DNA from 2 places in the Cupriavidus sp. FW216-B1 genome. Region 1 is predicted to be linked to the other one. Evidence: predicted binding sites of a transcription regulator. Region 1 holds the regulator's gene; the other holds the start of a gene.
What was found. Region 1 encodes sigma-54, which starts transcription at its own class of promoters, with help from an activator protein. Its sites were predicted from a motif close to TGGCANGNAANCTGCTTT; they were not measured.
Positions count from the first base shown of each region.

Region 2: AC3WXD_RS04455 (amidohydrolase/deacetylase family metallohydrolase) is a predicted target of sigma-54. The motif match lies at 5,114-5,131, and genes of this name have one in related genera.

Region 1 covers NZ_JBYTEL010000011.1:65,824-74,952, reverse strand. Annotated here, with positions in the region: gene rapZ (RNase adapter RapZ) at 1-494, opposite strand, end outside; gene AC3WXD_RS21880 (PsiF family protein) at 611-946, opposite strand; gene hprK (HPr(Ser) kinase/phosphatase) at 1,150-2,121, opposite strand; gene ptsN (PTS IIA-like nitrogen regulatory protein PtsN) at 2,200-2,655, opposite strand; gene hpf (ribosome hibernation-promoting factor, HPF/YfiA family) at 3,074-3,424, opposite strand; gene AC3WXD_RS21860 (RNA polymerase factor sigma-54) at 3,474-4,949, opposite strand; gene lptB (LPS export ABC transporter ATP-binding protein) at 5,083-5,871, opposite strand; gene lptA (lipopolysaccharide transport periplasmic protein LptA) at 5,906-6,550, opposite strand; gene lptC (LPS export ABC transporter periplasmic protein LptC) at 6,643-7,275, opposite strand; gene AC3WXD_RS21840 (KpsF/GutQ family sugar-phosphate isomerase) at 7,291-8,274, opposite strand; gene AC3WXD_RS21835 (monovalent cation:proton antiporter family protein) at 8,428-9,129, shown strand, end outside.
Region 2 covers NZ_JBYTEL010000001.1:1,023,610-1,032,738, reverse strand. Annotated here, with positions in the region: gene AC3WXD_RS04480 (transporter substrate-binding domain-containing protein) at 1-436, shown strand, start outside; gene AC3WXD_RS04475 (amino acid ABC transporter permease/ATP-binding protein) at 539-2,146, shown strand; gene AC3WXD_RS04470 (LLM class flavin-dependent oxidoreductase) at 2,271-3,602, shown strand; gene AC3WXD_RS04465 (flavin reductase) at 3,701-4,243, shown strand; gene AC3WXD_RS04460 (MarR family winged helix-turn-helix transcriptional regulator) at 4,278-4,805, opposite strand; gene AC3WXD_RS04455 (amidohydrolase/deacetylase family metallohydrolase) at 5,165-6,427, shown strand; gene AC3WXD_RS04450 (xanthine dehydrogenase family protein molybdopterin-binding subunit) at 6,447-8,837, shown strand; gene AC3WXD_RS04445 (FAD binding domain-containing protein) at 8,834-9,129, shown strand, end outside.

The DNA.
Region 1 (9,129 bases):
AGCGTGTTGGTGCGCACGTTGCTGGTGTCGATGCGGTGCGCGGCCTCGGCCAGCGGGCTGAGCAGCTCGCGCTCCATCTCGATCGCCTCGACCAGCGAGGTGTCGTTGAGCGGCGCGGCAGCGGCGACATTGTCTGCATTGTTCTCGCCGGCCGCGCCGGGCTTCTCCGTGCGCATGGACAGCGGGTGGCGCCGCCGCGTCTCCGAGTAGCGCTGCACCAGCGCGTCGGTATTGGCGGTCAGGAACACCACGCGGACCTGGTGCTCGGCCGCGAGGTCGCGCAGCGTGCCCGGCAGCTGGTCGAGCGATTCGCGGCTGCGGATGTCGGTGGCGACGCCCAGGTGCGTGTAGCCCTGGGACGCGAGATAGCGCGCCAGTTCGGGGATGAACTGCGCTGGCAGGTTGTCGACGCAGTAGTAGCCCGCGTCTTCCAGTACGTTCAGGGCGACCGACTTGCCGGAGCCGGAAATTCCGGTGATAAGTATGATGCGCATAGCGTCACAAGCATAACATCAGGGGAATGACGCCGTCATGACGGCGCGGGCGCCAAGAAAAATGGCGAACCGGGGTTCGCCATTCGACTGCGTGCCTTGCCGCAAGGGCGGCCCTTTTACTTGGACAGGCAATCCTTCATGAAGGCCTTGCGCTCGTCGCCCTTCTTGCCGGTGGCGTCCTTGTTGCACGCCTTCATCTTTTCCTGCTGGCTGTTGCCGGGCGCCGCCGCCGGCTTGTTCGACAGGCAGCCCTTCATGAAGGTCTTGCGCTCGTCGCCCTTCTTGCCGGAAGCCTGGGTGTTGCAGGCCTTCATCTTGTCCTGCTGGGTGTTGGCGGCTGCGGGTGCCGCCGCGGGGGCGGCGGGTGCGGCGGGGGCCGCAGCCGTCTGGGCAAACGCCACGCTGGCGAACAGCGGGGCTACCAGCGCGCACATCGCGATCATCTTCTTCATGCTTGCTCTCCTGGCTGTGGAAAACGTCATGGCCGCCGGCCTGTCGGCGCGGCGGCTCGGGGTGGGCTCGATGCCCATTACAGCACAAAACGGACGATGTCCCAAAGCCGTTGACGGCCTGGACCCGCAAGCAATGTAAGCAAATGAAAAACCGCGCGGGGCGGGCGCGCTTTCTGCGCGCGCGCGCCCGCGCTCCCGGCGCTTCAGAGCAGCCGGCCCTGGCCGCGCGCGACCACGTCGGCCTGCATCGCCGCGCGCTGGCGGTCCATGAAGTCGCGCAGCGTGTCGATGCCGCGCAGGCGCAGGATGGTGTTGCGCACGGCGGCCTCGACCAGCACGGCGAGGTTGCGGCCGGCCGCCACCTGGATCTTGACCATGTGGATCGGCAGGCCGAGCACGTCGAGGTATTGCGAATCGAGCGGCAGGCGCTCGAACTCGCCGTCGTTGCGGCGCACGAGCTGCACCACCAGCTTCATCTTCATCTTCCGGCGCACCGCGGTCTCGCCGAAGATGGTCTTGATGTCGAGCAGGCCCAGTCCGCGCACCTCGAGCAGGTTCTGCAGCAGCGGCGGGCAGCGGCCTTCGATGAAGTCCGGCCCCAGGCGCACGAAGTCCACCGCGTCGTCGGCCACCAGCCCGTGTCCGCGCGAGATCAGTTCCAGGCCGAGCTCGCTCTTGCCCAGGCCCGACTCGCCCATGATCAGCACGCCCATGCCGAGGATGTCGAGGAACACGCCGTGCATGGTCACGCGCGGCGCGGAGATCCGCGAGAGATAGAGCCGCAGGTGGTCGATCACCGCGGCCGAGGACACCGGCGTGGTGAACAGCGGCGTGGACGAGCGCGTGCAGCGCAGTTCCAGGTCGGGCGGCGGCTCCATGCCGTCGGCGATCACCAGGAACGGCGGCTCGAGCAGGATCAGCTCGCCCATCTGGCGCTTGCGCATCTCGTCGTCGAGGCGCTGGTAGTAGGTGATCTCCGGCTTGCCGAGCACCTGGATCCGGTTCGGGTGGATCAGGTTCAGGTGGCCGACGAGGTCGGCGGCGGAGGTGGCTTCGCGCGCGAACTCGACGTCGAAGGCGCGGTCCGCGCCTTCCAGCCCAGCAACCCAGGAGAGTTTGATGTCGGCTGCGTTGTCGTCGAAGATCGACTGCGAGGTGACGCCAGTGAGTTCCATGCGGCTACTTTCGGGGGACGGGCTTTCAGGCCGGGCGGGCCGTCGCCCGGCGTGCCGGGTGGCGGCTGCCCAGGCGGGTCAGGGATGCCATTGCGTCAGCAACTGGTGCACGGCATCGGAAGTGGGCAGGGTGGCGAGTCCTTCGCGCATTTCGCGGTCGGACAGCAGCTGGGCGATCTCGGAGAGGATTTCCAGGTGTTGCTGGGTGGCCTGCTCGGGCACCAGCAGGAAGATCAGCAGCGATACCGGCTTGCCGTCCGGCGACTCGAACGGGATCGGCTCGGCCAGGCGCATGAAGCCGGCCAGCGGCTGCTTCAGGCCCTTGATGCGGCCGTGCGGAATGGCCACGCCGGCGCCGAGGCCGGTCGAGCCCAGCGATTCGCGGGCAAACAGGTTGTCGGTCACGGTGGCGCGCGCTACGCCGTGGTTGTTCTCGAAGAGGAGCCCGGCCTGTTCGAACACCCGCTTCTTGCTGGTGACGCTGACGTCGAGGTTGATGTTGCCGGGTGGCAGCAATTTAGCCAAACGATTCATGTGGAATGCGCAGGTTTTTCTAGTAAGCAGGCCCGGGGCCGGCAGGGGGGCGCGCCAGGCAAAAAGGGGATGAAAAGGCCGGTGCCGGCTCATACCCGCATTGCACCGGTTGTCCCATGCCGGTGTCGGGCGTCTGGCCATTATAGAGCAGGCCCGCCCCCGCCTTGTGCATCGCAATAGCCCGTGCGCGGAAGCGGTGCCGCGCGCATGCCCGGAATCGCTGAACCACCGTTCATGTATTGCGCAGCATACACCGGCGGCGGGGCGTTGCGGAATCCCCTTGTGGCATTGCGCAACGGCCGCCGGCGCGAGGGTGGACACGAAAGCGGACGGCGCAAAAAAGCCGCGCAACGGGCGCGGCTTGTTCTGGTTCAAGGGACTGACACCGGCGGCCCCCTTGGCGGGCCGCCAGGCACGGTCATTGCTGCATCTGCGATGCGGCCATCTGGTACTTGACCGCGTCGCGGTCGTGGCTCTGCACGCGATCCTTGTGGCGAATCACCTGCCGGTCGAGCTTGTCGACCAGTGCGTCGATGGCGGCATACAGGTCTTCGTGATGCGCCTCGACAAAGATGTCCTTGCCCTTGAGATGTAGATTGATTTCCGCATACTGCCGCCGGTCCTTTTCTTTTGTATTGTCGACAGAGAGCAGCACGCTTACGCCAATGACTTGATCGAAATGCCTGACGATACGCTCCAGTTTCGTTTCCACGTACTCACGCAGCGGGGGCGTGATGTCCAAGTGGTGTCCACTGATCTTGAAGTTCATAGCGTTTCTCCTTCTGAAAGAGCCACACCAGGCAGGCGGTGCGGCTCGGCTACAAAGTCTTGCGGAGATTGACGGCAGGGATTTTCAGCGCTTCACGGTATTTGGCCACGGTTCGCCGGGCCACCACGAAGCCTTGCTCGCCGAGCAGTTCGGCGATCCTGCTGTCCGACAGGGGGTTCCTGGGGTCTTCGGCTCCTATGAGTTGCTTGATCAACGCCCTGATTGCCGTTGATGAGGCCGCGCCGCCGGTTTCCGTGGATACGTGACTGCCGAAGAAGTACTTCAGCTCGAAAGTCCCCATCGGCGTTGCCATGTATTTATTGGTTGTCACCCGAGAGATGGTGGACTCGTGTAAACCCAGTGTATCGGCAATCTCCCGCAAAACCAAGGGGCGCATCGCAATTTCCCCGTGGGTGAAGAAGTTCTTTTGACGTTCGACAATCGCTTGTGCGACGCGCAATATGGTGTCGAAGCGCTGCTGGATATTCTTGATGAGCCAGCGCGCTTCCTGCAGCTTCTGCTGCAGCCCGGCCGCGCCGGAGTCGCCTTTTGCGCCGCGCAGGATCTGCGCGTACATGTCGTTGATGCGTAGCCGCGGCATCACATCCGGGTTGAGCTGCGCGATCCAGCCGCCGCTCATTTTCCGCACGAACACGTCGGGCACGACGAAGTCGGCCTCGGGGCGGCTGTAGGCATGGCCGGGGTAGGGCGCGAGCGAGCGGATCAGCTCGTGCGCGGCCTTGAGGTCGGCCTCGTCGACCTGCAGCGCCTTCTTCAGGCGCGTGTAGTCGCGCACCGCGAGCAGCTCGAGATGGCTGGTGACGATGGTCAGGGCCAGCTCGCGCTGCGGATGCTTGAGCCGGCGCAGCTGCAGCGCCAGGCATTCGGCAGCGTTGCGCGCGCCCACGCCGGCGGGGTCGAAGCTCTGCAGCAGCGTGAGGATGGCGTGCACCTCGTCGAGCTCGAATTCGAGCTCCTCGGGCAGCTCCGTGCAGATTTCCTCGAGCGAGGCGCTCAGGTAGCCGTCGTCGTCGAGCGACTCGATCAGGAAGATGGCCAGGCCCTTGTCGCGCATGGAGATCTTCAGCGGGGCGAGCTGCTCCATCAGGTGCTCGCGCAGCGTGGGCTCCGCGTCGCGCAACTGCATCGGGGTCTTTTCGTCCTCGTCGCCCTGCGGGCGGCGGGCGAAGTCGTCCAGGCTCCAGTCGTTGCCGTAGTCCTCGCCGCTGTCGCTGTAGCTGTCCTCGCTGTCGGCGGCGCCGTCGGCGCGGTTCTCGCTGGTGCCCTGGCCGTCGGCGGGGGCCGGCGCGGGCGCGCTCTGCAGGTTGACCGAGCCGTCGGCGGCCACGCGCAGCGGGCTTTCGATCCAGTCGTTCTCGCGTTCGAGCAGCGGATTCTCGGTCAGGGCCTGTTCCACTTCCTGCTGCAGTTCGAGCGTGGACAGTTGCAGCAGGCGGATCGACTGCTGGAGTTGCGGCGTGAGCGCGAGATGTTGCGAGAGGCGGAGCTGTAGCGACGGTTTCATGCGAGCTATTTTATGCCCAACTTCCGTACTGGTGGAACGGAAATTGCTATCGCTGGCGTCGCCGTGATCGTTTGCGGGGCGAAAGGCGGCATGAACGCCGCCTCGCGGGTGTCCCCGCGTGCCCCTCCCGCGGCTACATGCGGAAGTTCTCGCCCAGGTAGACCTTGCGCACCGACTCGTTGGCGATGATGTCTTCCGGCTGCCCGGACGCCAGCACCGTGCCTTCGCTGATGATGTAGGCGTGGTCGCAGATGCCCAGCGTCTCGCGCACGTTGTGGTCGGTGATCAGCACGCCGATGTTGCGCGCCTTGAGGAAGCTGACGATGCGCTGGATCTCGCCCACCGCGATCGGGTCCACGCCGGCGAACGGTTCGTCGAGCAGGATGAAGCGCGGCGCGGAGGCCAGCGCGCGCGCGATTTCCACGCGGCGGCGCTCGCCGCCCGACAGCGACAGCGCCGGGTTGTCGCGCAGGTGGGCGATCTGCAGGTCGTCGAGCAGGGTGTCCAGGCGCCGCTCGATCTCGGCCTTGGCCAGCGGCTTGCCGTCGTGGACCTGCAATTCCAGCACGGCGCGGATGTTCTCCTGCACGTTGAGCTTGCGGAACACCGACGCTTCCTGCGGCAGGTAGGACAGGCCCATGCGGGCGCGCTCGTGGATGGCCAGGCCGCTGATGTGCTTGTCGTCGAGCACGATGTCGCCCTCGTCCAGCGCCACCAGCCCGACGATCATGTAGAACGAGGTGGTCTTGCCCGCGCCGTTGGGGCCGAGCAGGCCCACCACCTCGCCGCTCTTCACGTCGAGCGACACGTCCTTGACCACCGTGCGCGAGCCGTAGCGCTTCTTCAGGTGGCGCACGACGAGCGTGCTGCTTTCGGTCAGGACGTTGGTCGCGGACGACGGTTCGGTCAAGGTAGCGGTCATGAAGGCGTGAATCCGTGGGTCGGCTGCGGCGGGGTCAGGGGGCGGCGGGGGCCGGCGCGGGCTTGAGCGGCAGCGCGCTGGCGGCGGCGCCGCTGGCGGGCTGCTCCTGGCGCGGCGACAGCACCGCGCGCACGCGCCCGGACGGGCTGCCCGCGGTGGCGTTGTCGGTGCCGCCGGTGGCCGTGTAGAACTCGTTGCGGCTGTCGTAGGTGATCACCGCGCCGCGGATCTCGTCGATCAGCTTGGCGCCGGCCAGGCGCGCCATGCGGGCGTGGCCGATCAGCTTGGACAGGTCCTGCTTGCCGTCGGACTCGATGCGGTCGCCCCAGCCGTCGATGTATTCGTCGACGTTGTCGCGCTTCTGGCGGATGTAGGCCTGCTTGCCGCCCTTGGAGGTGGCCACCGCGTACTGGTAGCCCTCGGGGTCGGTGCGCACTTCCGCCGCGTCCGACTTCAGCACCATCGTGCCCTTGGTCAGCACCACGTTGCCGGTCAGTACGTACACCTGCTTGACGTCGTCGTAGCTGGCGTTGTCGGCCTCCAGCACCAGCGGCTTGTCGCGGTCGGCCTTCTCGGCGCGGGCCGGCGCGGCCAGCGCCAGGCCGAGGAGGGCCGCGGCCGTCATCAGGGCAGCCGTGCCGCGGCGGCGACAGGACGATGTCGTCAGGAATGGATTCATATTGGCGTGGTGGCGGTTGGCGCGGACGGCTGTGGCCCGCGGGCGGCTTCGTTTCTCTGGCGGTTTCCGGGTGGGGCCACGTCAGGCCCTGCTCACGGCCTGGCCGCGGGGCTGGCCGGCGGCGGGACCGTGATGATGGTGCCGTGTACGTTACCCAGCAATTGTACTTCGCGGGTGACGTTGTTGAAGACGAGCCCGTTGGCGGTCATCACGGAAGGCCCGCGCGTGAGCTTGACGGCCTTGTCGGTCTTGACGATGTCGTCGTTGACCAGCACCTGGAAATACTCGGAGGCGGCCGTCATGGGCGGGTCCTTGGACGGGTCGGGCCCCTGCGCGCGCACGATCAGGGCGTTGCCGAACAGGTCCACCACCGAGCCCTCGGCGTTCATGGTGCCGCGGTCGGCATGGCCCGTGACCGGCGGGCGGCCGATCTCGTAGGCGCGCATGGCCGGCCTGGTCACTTCGTAGGTCTGGTCGTCGGCGAAGTGGATCATCTTGTCGCCGGTGAAGCGCATCTTGGTGTTGCCGTCCTCGGCCAGCTCGGTGGCCGAGAAGCGGACCATGTAGTAGTCCGGCTCGTGCTTGGCGCCGACCGGCCCGGCGGGCGCCTCGCGCGGCGAATTGACCTGCACCAGCCAGAACGTGCTGCCGGCCACCAGCGCCATCAGCAGCAGGGGCAGCAGCCGCATGCCGAGCCGGCCGAGGGAGGACAGGAATTCCCGCATGTGTCGTGGCCGGCCTCAGATGACCTTGGCGCGGGTCAGGTCGTGGATGTGCAGCGCGCCCACCAGGCGGCCGTCGGCGTCGACCACCAGCATCTGGTTGATGCGGTTGGCCTCCATCACCTGCACCGCTTCCACGGCGAGCTGGTCCGGGCCCACGGCGTGGGGCGAGCGGTGCATGACCTCGCTGATCGGCATGGTCTTCCAGTCGCGCGGCGTCTCCAGCAGGCGGCGCAGGTCGCCGTCGGTGAACACGCCGATCAGGCGCTCGTCCGGGTCCACCACGGCGGTCATGGCCATGCCCTTGCGGGTGATTTCCATCAGCGCCTGGGCCAGCGGCGTGTTTTCGCGCACCTTGGGCACGGCGTTGCCGCTGCGCATGACGTCGCGCACGTGCGTGAGCAGCTTGCGCCCGAGCGCGCCGCCCGGGTGCGAGCGGGCGAAGTCTTCCTCGCCGAAGCCGCGCGCGTCCAGCACCGCCACCGCCAGCGCGTCGCCCATCGCCAGCGCGGCGGTGGTGCTCGCGGTCGGCGCCAGGTTGAGCGGGCAGGCTTCCTTCTCGACGCCGGCATTGAGGTGGGCGTCGGCCAGCTTGGCCAGCGCCGATTCCGGGTTGCCCGTCACCGAGATCAGCTTGGCGCCGATGCGCTTGACGATCGGGACGATCGACAGCAGCTCGGCGGTCTCGCCGGAATTGGAGAAGGCGATCAGCACGTCGTCGCGCGTGACCATGCCGAGGTCGCCGTGGCTGGCCTCGGCGGGGTGCACGAAGAACGAGGGCGTGCCGGTCGAGGCCAGCGTGGCCGCCACCTTGCGCCCGATGTGCCCGGACTTGCCCATGCCCGACACCACCACCCGGCCGGTGCACCCGAGCGTGAGCTCGACGGCGCGCGCGAACTCGCCGTCCAGGCGGCCCGCGAGGGCGGCAACGGCTTCGGCTTCGGTCTGGAGCGTGTCGCGGGCGAGCCGAAGTGCTCGATCCGCATTGAAATTAGCTATCATGGCGACGAAGTATACCAACGAATGCGATGGCGCTTTGGCTGTTCCGGGGATCGGGGCGGCCGTTGCGGCTGCCGCGCCTGCCGCAACCCGCCGGCAGGGCCGCCCGCGCCGGGCCTGGCCCTGGCGCGGGACGGCGCACCCAGACCCCTTTCGATGCATTCTCCGCTGGACCTGACTCTCGTGCTGCTGGCCGCCGCCGTGTTTGGCGTGGTCGCTTTCCGCATGCTGCAATTGCCGCCGATGCTGGGCTACCTGGCGGTCGGCATCCTGATCGGGCCGCACGCGCTCGGGCTGGCCAGCGATACCGCGCAGACCAAATACCTGGCCGAATTCGGCGTGGTCTTCCTGATGTTCTCGATCGGGCTGGAGTTCAGCCTGGGCAAGCTCAAGGCCATGAAGCGCCAGGTGTTCGGCCTGGGCGGCTCGCAGGTGGTGCTGTCGATGCTGGCGGTGGTGCCGGCGAGCTGGCTGTTCAACTGGGCCTTCCCGCTGTCCTGGCAGGCCTCGGTGGCGCTCGGCGGGGCGCTGGCGATGTCGTCCACGGCCATCGTCTCCAAGATGCTGTCCGAGCGCCTCGAGCTGGAAAGCGAGCACGGGCGCAACATCATCAGCATCCTGCTGTTCCAGGACCTGGCCGTGGTGCCGCTGCTGATCGTGATCCCGGCGCTGTCGCGCGACCCCGGCGACCTGGTCATGGCGCTGGTGCTGGCCACGGTGAAGATCGCGGTGGCGCTGAGCGTGATCTTCTTCCTCGGCCAGAAAGTGATGAGCCGGTGGTTCCACGTGGTGGCCGCGCGCCGCTCGCAGGAACTGTTCATGCTCAACCTGCTGCTGGTCACGCTGGGCATGGCGGCG
Region 2 (9,129 bases), on a different contig from region 1:
GACCGGCCTCAAGCCGCGCACCATGCAGGACCTGTGCGGCATGCACCTGGGCATCGTGCAGGGCACGGCGTGGGTGGGGCAGCTGCACGCCGTCTCCGACAGCTACTGCAAGCCCAACGGCAAGGCCGAGATCCAGATCAGCGAGTTCGCCTCGACCTCGCATGTGTTCCAGGCGCTGCTGTCGAACAACGTGCAGGCCGGCATGCAGGTGGCGGCCACCGCCAAGGCGCTGGCCGACAAGTCCGCCGGCCGCGTGGTGGTGACCTCGACCGAACTGATCAATCCCCAGACCATCGGCATCTTCGTGCGCAAGGACAACAAGGCGCTCTTCGAGGCCGTGTCGCGGGCCCTGGCGTCTCTCAAGAAATCCGGCGAGTACCCGGCGCTGCTGCAGCGCTACGGGCTGGCGCTGCCGCCGGCGGACAAGGCGTCCTGACGGACCGCGCGATGCCCGCCCGGCACCGTCCCGCGGCTGCTGTCGCCGCAGCAGCCGCGCCGGCGGCCCGCCGTCGCGCGCGGCACTCCCTGGAGAGACCCCATGCATTTTGATCTTGGATACATGCTGACGTTGTTCGCGATGCCGGCATTCTGGAAGGCCAGCCTGACCGTGGTCGAGCTCAGCGGGCTGGCATGGCTGTTCGCGGTGGTGCTGGGCTTCCCGCTGGCGTGCGCGCGGATGTCGGGCGCGCGCATGCTGCGCGTGCCGGCGGCGCTCTACATCTGGCTGTTCCGCAGCCTGCCGCTGCTGGTGCTGATCGTGTTCGTCTACAACATGCCGCAGTTGCTGCCGGCCACCGGCGGCGTGCTGTCGAATCCGTTCATCTCGGCGCTGATCGCGCTGGCGCTGACCGAGACCGCCTACATGGCGGAGATCCACCGCGGCGCGCTGCTGTCGGTGGCCAAGGGGCAGTACGAGGCCGCCGCCGCGCTGGGCATCCGCCCGGTCGGCACGCAGCGTCTGGTCATCCTGCCGCAGGCGCTGCGCATCGCGCTGCCGACGCTGGGCAACCAGTTCGTGTCCTGCGTGAAGCTGACCTCGCTGGCGTCCGTAATCTCGCTGAGCGAGCTGCTGCTGGTGGGCGAGCGGCTCTACGCGCAGAACTTCCTCGTGATGGAGACGCTGCTGGCCTGCGCGATCTACTACGTGCTGATCGTCACGGTGTTCGGCTGGGCCATGAAGTACGTGGAGCACCGCATGAACACCGCCGGCCGCAAGCCCGCCACGATGAGCGCGGAGCAGGTGGCGGCGCTGCGCGGCACGCTGCCGGCGCCCGCGGCGGCGGCCGCGCCCGCGTCCGGCAAGGGCGCGCCGCCGGCCCTGGCCCTCAAGGGCCTGCACAAGCGCTACGGCGAGCACCACGTGCTCAAGGGCATCGATCTCGACGTGCGCGCCGGCGAGGTGGTCTCGATCATCGGCCCGTCGGGCTCGGGCAAGACCTCGCTGATCCGCACCATCAACGCGCTGGAGCGCATCGACGGCGGCGAGATCATCCTGTTCGGCAACACCTTCATCACGGCCACCGACCGCGCCGACATCCCGCGCGTGCGCCGGGGCGTGAAGGACATCGGCATGGTGTTCCAGGGCTTCAACCTGTTTCCCCACCGCACCATCCTCGAGAACGTCACGCTGGCGCCGAACTACCACGGGCGCGGCGGCCGCGCGCTGACCGCCGCGCGCGCGCTGGCGCTGCTCGACAAGGTCGGCCTGCTGGCGCACGCCCACAAGTATCCGCACCAGCTCTCCGGCGGCCAGCAGCAGCGCGTGGCGATCGCGCGGGCGCTGGCGATGGAGCCGGCCATCATGCTGTTCGACGAGCCGACCTCGGCGCTCGACCCCGAGCTGGTCGGCGACGTGCTGGCGGTGATCGGCAAGCTGGCGCGCGAGGGCATGACGATGGTCATCGTCACGCATGAGATGGACTTCGCCATGTCGATTTCGGACCGCATCGCCTTCATGGAGGGCGGCACGGTGCAGCTGTTCGCCTCCCCCGCGGAGATCCGGCAGCAGCCCGGCGCCGGGCGCGTGCGCCGCTTCATCGGCCTGGGCGACGCGCCGTGCGGCGACGCGGGCGCCGTGGCGTCGATCGCGCCGCTCGCGCCGGTCGTCCCGGTCGCCGCGCCGGTCGCCGCCGAGCGCGCGGCATGAGCCCGCCGCTCCGCTCCCGCCTGCCGGCTCGGCGCAGCGCAGCGCCGGGCGCCGCGGGCCAACCGTTTTCATTGCCACCGGAGCGCCGGCACGACGCTCCAATTCTTGAAGGACACCTACCGTTATGAATGATCGACACATGGTTCTCGGGATGCTCGCCTACGCCACCGGCCAGCACGCGGCGTCGTGGCTGCAATCCACCGCGCCGGCCGACGCCACCACCAACATCGAGTACTGGCGCAGCGTGGCCGCGCTGGCCGAGGAGGGCATGCTCGACCTGTTCTTCCTGGCCGACAGCCCCGGCGCGCGCACGGAGAAGCTCAACGACTTCTCGCGCTTCCCGTACATGATGAACATGTTCGAGCCGATCTCGCTGCTGTCGGCGCTGGCCGGCACGACCAAGCATATCGGCCTCGGCGCCACCGGCTCGACCAGCTTCTACGAGCCGTACAACCTGGCGCGCCTGTTCGCCTCGCTCGACCACCTCTCGCACGGCCGCGCCGGCTGGAACGTGGTGACGACCGCGAGCGACTACGCCGCGCGCAACTTCGGCCTCGACAAGCTGCCGCCGCACGGCCAGCGCTATGCCCGCGCGCGCGAGTTCTTCGACGTGGTGATGCGCCTGTGGGATACCTGGGAGGACGACGCCTTCCTCGCCGACAAGGCCAACTGCCGCATGTTCGACCCGGCGAAGTTCCACATCACCGACTACCACGGCGAGCACTTCAAGCTGTACGGCGGCCTCAACATCCGGCGCACGCCGCAGGGCCGCCCGGTCATCATCCAGGCGGGCTCGTCCGAGGAAGGCAAGTCCTTCGCCGCGGAAGCCGCCGAGGTGGTGTTCTCGTCGGACCCGACCTTCGAGGAGGCCAGGCAGTTCTACGCCGACGTCAAGGGCCGCATGGCGCGCTTCAACCGCGACACCAGCCAGCTCAAGGTGCTGCCGGGGCTGTCGGTGATGGTCGGCAGCAGCAAGGCCGAGGCCGAGGACAAGTACCGCGAGCTGCAGAGCCTGATCCATCCGGACGTGGGCCGCATGCGGCTCGGCATGGACCTGGAGGCGGACCTGACCGGCCTGCCGGTGGACGAGCCGATCCCCGAGCACGTGATCCCGCAGAAGGCCAACCTGCACCAGGCCTATTTCCGCCAGATCACCGCCATGATCCGCGAGCAGAAGCTCACGCTGCGCCAGATCTACTCCAGCTACGACCGCGGCAAGGTGACGCTGTGCGGCACGCCGGAGCAGATCGTCGACCACATGGAGGAATGGGTGGACGGCGGCGCGGCCGACGGCTTCATGCTGGCCTTCCACGTGATCCCGAACGACACCACCGACTTCGTGCGCAAGGTCGTGCCCGAGCTGCAGCGGCGCGGGCGCTTCCGCAAGCAGTACACGGGCACCACGCTGCGCGAGCACCTCGGCCTGGAGCGGCCCGCGAACCGCTACGCGCGCTAGGCGCGCGCGGGGCGCGCGGCCGTCCCCGCGCGGGGCGCCGGCGCGTGCCGGCGCCCGCCATGATGTCCGCAGTCAGATTCGATCGAAGGGAAAATGTCATGTCCACCGATACCGTACTCACCCCGGCCGCGCAGGCGGGGACACAGGCCGCCGCCAGGGCCGTCACCGTCGCGGCGTTCCGCGACGCGATGGCCGACCTCGGGGCGGCCGTGCACATCGTCACCACGGATGGCCGCGCCGGGCGTGCGGGCTTCACCGCCTCGGCGGTCTGCAGCGTCACCGATTCGCCGCCGAGCGTGCTGGTCTGCATCAACCGCACGTCCTCGGCCTACGCCGCGACCATCGCCAACGGCGCCGTGTGCATCAACACGCTGAGCGCGGACCAGAAGCCGCTGTCGGCGGCGTTCTCGGCCAAGGCGTCGATGGACGAGCGCTTCGCCAGCGGCGAGTGGTCCGGCGCGCCCGGCAGCGCGCCGGCGCTGCGCGGCGCCATCATGTCGATCCATTGCCGCATCGACAGCGCGGTGCAGGTCGGCACGCACGACATCCTGCTGTGCGAGGTCGACCGCATCGAGAGCAACGCGCACGCCGGCATCCTGATCTACTACAACCGCCGCTACCACGACATCGCGCGCGAGTGAGCGCCGCGCGCGGGGCCGCGGCGGGGCAGGGGCCTCAGTCCTGCGGCAGGCGCAGCGGCACCACGTTGTCGGCGTTGTTGGCCTTGACCAGGCGGATCATCAGCAGCATGAAGATGTCGCGCTCGGCCGGCGACAGGTGGTCGATGGTGCGGTCGTGCGCGCGCTGCACCGCGGGCGCCATCTTCCGCAGCAGGCGCTTGCCCTGCGTGGTCAGCTTGACGAGCCGCTGGCGCCGGTCGTGGATGGCCTGCGCGCGGTCGACCAGGCCGCGCGCGTGCAGGCGCGGGATGACCTCGGCCACGCTGGAGCGTTCCAGCCCGATCTCGATCGCGAGCGTGTTCTGGTCGATCTCGCCGAGCGCGTCCAGCGTGCTCAGCAGGCTGTACTGGACCGGCGTGATGTTGAATTCCCCCGCCTCCTCGGCGAACAGGAAGCCGTGGATCTGGTGCATGCGCCGGATCAGGAAGCCGGGGCGCTTGAACAGGGGCGTGCTCGCCTGCAGGACGTCGAGCTCGGCCCGGACCGGATCGGTGATGAATGTCTCGATAGTCGTGGTTGACATGGAATGCTGTAAGCCGAAATTGGGAGCCCGGGTTCTTGTCCGGGACGTGATTCGTCGGATCGGATGGCGCAGGCCGCGCTGTCCGCGCCGGTGCGCCGTGCCACTGCCGAAAAGCAAAATCCGGGCCGCTTGGTGCCGTACATGGTACTGCATGCGCTCGCCAGCAACCCCGCCGCGGGCATCAAAAAGGTGCGCCCGCGCCGGTGCGCCCCACAACTTGGTGCAGCGCGCACGCCAGAGATGCGGGGTATAACCCGCATCAAACCGTTTTTCCCGAGAATCTCCGCGGATGCCGGCCCTGCGTTTATCGGCACGGTATTTGCGGTACACCACACATCTTGTCACCGGAACCGCATCTCATGCCTCAAATTCTGCTCAAGGGTGGCCGCGTCATCGATCCGGCCGCGGCGCTCGACGCCACGCTCGACATCCTCGTCGACGGCAACACCATCGCCGCCATCGGGCCGGACCTCGCCGCGCAGGCGCCGTTCGCCGACGTCATCGACTGCGCTGGCCAACTGGTGCTGCCCGGGCTCATCGACACCCACGGCCACGTGTACCAGTACGTGACCGGGCGCTTCGGCCTGAACGCCGACCATTGCGGCGTGCAGTCAGGCGTGACCACCATCATCGACCAGGGCGGCGCGAGCTGCATCACGCTGCCGGGCTTCCGGCGCTTCGTCGCCGAGCCGGCCGCCACGCGCGTGCTGTCGTACATCTCCGCCTACCTGGTGGGCGGGCTGGAGGGACACTACTATCCCGACCTCTACAACCCCGCCTGCCTCGACGCGGCGGCCACCGTCAAGAGCGCGCTGGCCAACCCGGACCTGGTCAAGGGCGTCAAGGCGCATGCCGAGATCGGCGGTTTCGCGCGCTGGGGCCTGGACGTCATGCGCATCGCCTCGCGCATCGGGCGCGACGCCGCGCTGCCGGTCTACATCCACTTCGGCCAGCTGTGGCCCAAGCCCGAGCAGGGCGGGCGCGAGGTGAACCCGGACTCGATCTTCAACCAGGTGGTGGACATGCTCAAGCCGGGCGACATCCTGGCGCACCCGTTCAGCCGCCATCCGGGCGGCTTCGTCGAGGAAAACGGCCGCCTGCACCCGCTGGTGCACGAGGCGGTGGCGCGCGGGCTCAAGATCGACGTGGGCCACGGCTCGCATTTCAGCTTCAAGACGGCACGCATCGTGCTTGATGCCGGTGTCATTCCCGATACGCTTGGCGCCGACATGCACGGCTACAACACGCACGTTCCCGCTCCCGCCGGCACGCCGGACAGCCACCCGGACGAGGAGCATTCCTTCCTCGGCCGCACCCAGTTCAGCCTGGTCAGCGCGATGAGCAGCATGCTCGCGCTCGGCCTGCCGCTGAACCACGTGGTGGCGATGGCGACCGCCAACGCGGCGCGCATGGCCGGCATGGAAGGCGAGATCGGCACGCTCAAGGTGGGCGGCGCCGCCGACATCAGCGTGCTCGACGACCGCCGCGGCCGCTGGGTGCTGGAAGACAACGAAGGCACGCAACTGGTGACGGACCGCATGCTGTCGCCGCTGTTCTGCCTGCGCGACGGCATCCGCCACGACGCCACTTCGCCGACGCTGCCGCTGGCACGCGCGGCCTGACCGAGCAAGGAGAGAGCCGATGAACCGGCAAGGCAAGGCGAAGGCCCACGACGGGCCGCAGGGCATCGGCGCGTCGCTGCCGCGCAAGGAAGACGAGCGCTTCATGCGCGGGCGCGGCGAGTACGTGGGCAACATCCGCATGGTGGGCATGCTCGACGTGGCCTTCGTGCGCAGCCCGGTCGCGCACGGCCACATCGTCGGCATCGAGAAGCCGGCCGGCTTCGAGCACGCGGTGTACACCATCGCGGATCTCGACGGCGTGGCGCCCATCGTCGCCAATTCGGGGCTGCCCGGCTTCAAGCCCTCGGAGCAGCCGGTGCTGGCGCAGGGCAAGGTGCGCCAGGTCGGCGAGACCATCGCCATGTGCGTGGCGGCCACGCGCGCGGCGGCCGAGGACATCGCCGCGCAGGTCTTCGTGGATTTCGAGGAACTGCCCGCGGTGGTCGACATGCTGGCCGCGCGCAGCGCGCCCCCGGCGCTGGTGCACGAGCACTGGGGCGACAACGTGTTCCTCGAGGCGTTCGTCGACGCGCATCCCGAGGTGGACCTCGAGGCCATCCGCCGCGACGCGCCGATCCGCGTGCGCCGCCGGCTGCGCACCGCGCGCCAGAGCATGGCGCCGATGGAAGGGCGCGGCGTGGTGGCGCACTGGGACAAGCGCCTGTCGCAACTGATCGTGCACACCTCGGCGCAGATGCCGCACATCACGCGCACGGGCCTGGCCCACTGCCTGGGCCTGGACGAGGGGCAGGTGCGCGTGATCGCGCCGGACGTCGGCGGCGGCTTCGGCTACAAGGGCATCCTGCTGCCGGAGGAAGTCTGCTGCGGCTGGCTGGCCATGCGGCTGGAAAAGCCGGTGCGCTGGATCGAGGACCGCCGCGAGCAACTGACGGCCAACGCCAATTGCCGCGAGCACGCCTACGACATCGCCGCCTACGCCGACCGCGACGGCCGCCTGCTGGCGGTGGAATGCGAGGCGCACGTGGACTCGGGCGCCTATTCGTCCTACCCGTTCTCGGCCTGCCTGGAGGCCGCGCAGGTCGGCAGCATCCTGCCGGGGCCGTACAAGATGGAGCGCTACCGCTGCCGCACGTGGTCGGTGGCCACCAACAAGCCGCCCATCCTGCCGTACCGCGGGGTGGCGCGCACCGGGGTCTGCTACGCCATCGAGACCATGATGGACGCGATCGCCGTGCAGGCCGGCATCGAGCCTTACGAAGTGCGGCTGCGCAACCTCGTGCAGCCGCACGAGATGCCCTACGACAACATCACCAACAAGCATTTCGACAGCGGCGACTATCCCGAGGCGGTGCGGCGCGCCATGCGCGCCATCGACCTGCCCGCGGTGCGCGCGCGCCAGCAGCGCGGCGAGGCCGACGGCAGGCGCATCGGCTTCGGCATGGCGGTGTTCTGCGAGCAGGGCGCGCACGGCACCTCGGTCTACCACGGCTGGGGCATCCCGATGGTGCCCGGCTACGAGCCGGCCGTGATCCGGCTGACGCCGGACGGCGTGCTCGAAGTGCGCGCCGGCGTGCACTCGCACGGGCAGAGCATGGAGACCACGCTGGCGCAGATCGCCCACGAGGTGCTCGGCATCGACACCGGGCGCGTGCGCATCGTGCTGGGCGACACCGGTGTCACGCCGTATTCCACCGGCACCTGGGGCTCGCGCTCGATCGTCATGGCGGGCGGCGCGGTGGGCCAGGCGGCCAAGGAACTCAGGCAGCGCCTGCTCAAGATCGGCGCGTGGCTGCTCGGCGCGGCGCCGCAGGACGTGCGCTGGGAGGATGGCGCGGTGGTGGGCGCCGGCGGGCGGCGCACGCTGGCGGAAATCGCGCGCACCTGGTATCTGGCGCCGCAGTTGCTGCCGCCTGACGTGGACCCGCGCGGCCTGGAGGTGTCCACCTCCTACCAGGCGCGGCGCGACACCGGCACCTTCAGCTACGCCTGCCACGCGGTGGTGGTGGCGGTGGATACCGAACTGGGCCACACCGAGATCCTCGACTACGCGATCGTCGAGGACGGCGGCGTGCTGATCAACCCGATGGTGGTCGACGGACAGGTGTTCGGCGGCGCCGCGCAGGGCATCGGCACGGCGCTGTATGAAGCCATGCCGTACAGCGCGGACGGCCAGCCGCTCGCTTCGACGCTGGCCGACTACATGCTGCCGGGCGCCACCGAGGTGCCGGCCATCCGGATCGAACACATGGAAACACCCGCGCCTTACACCGAATTCGGCCAGAAGGGCATCGGCGAGAGCGGTGCCATCGGCTCGCCGGCGGCCATCGCCAACGCCGTCAACGATGCGCTGCGCGCGCTTGGCGCCGAGGTGCTGGAGCTGCCGGTATCGCCGCGCGTGGTGGTCGAGGCGCTCAGCCGTGCCCGCGCCGCGGCGGGAGTCGCAGCATGAAGCCGCCGGTATTCGACTACGCCCGCCCGCTGACCTGCGCGGATGCGTTCGCCCATCCCGACCTGGCCGACGGCATGGCCAAGTTCGCGGCCGGCTGCCAGTCGCTCGGGCCGATGATGAACCTGCGCCTGGCCCAGCCCGGCATGCTGGTGGACCTGCGCGCCATTGCCGCGCTGCGCGAATGCGGCGCGCAGGGCGACGCGGCCGTGCTCGGCGCGTGCATCACCCATGCCGAGATCGAGGACGGCAAGGTCGACGACGGCACGCAGGGGCTGATGCCCCACGTGGCGCG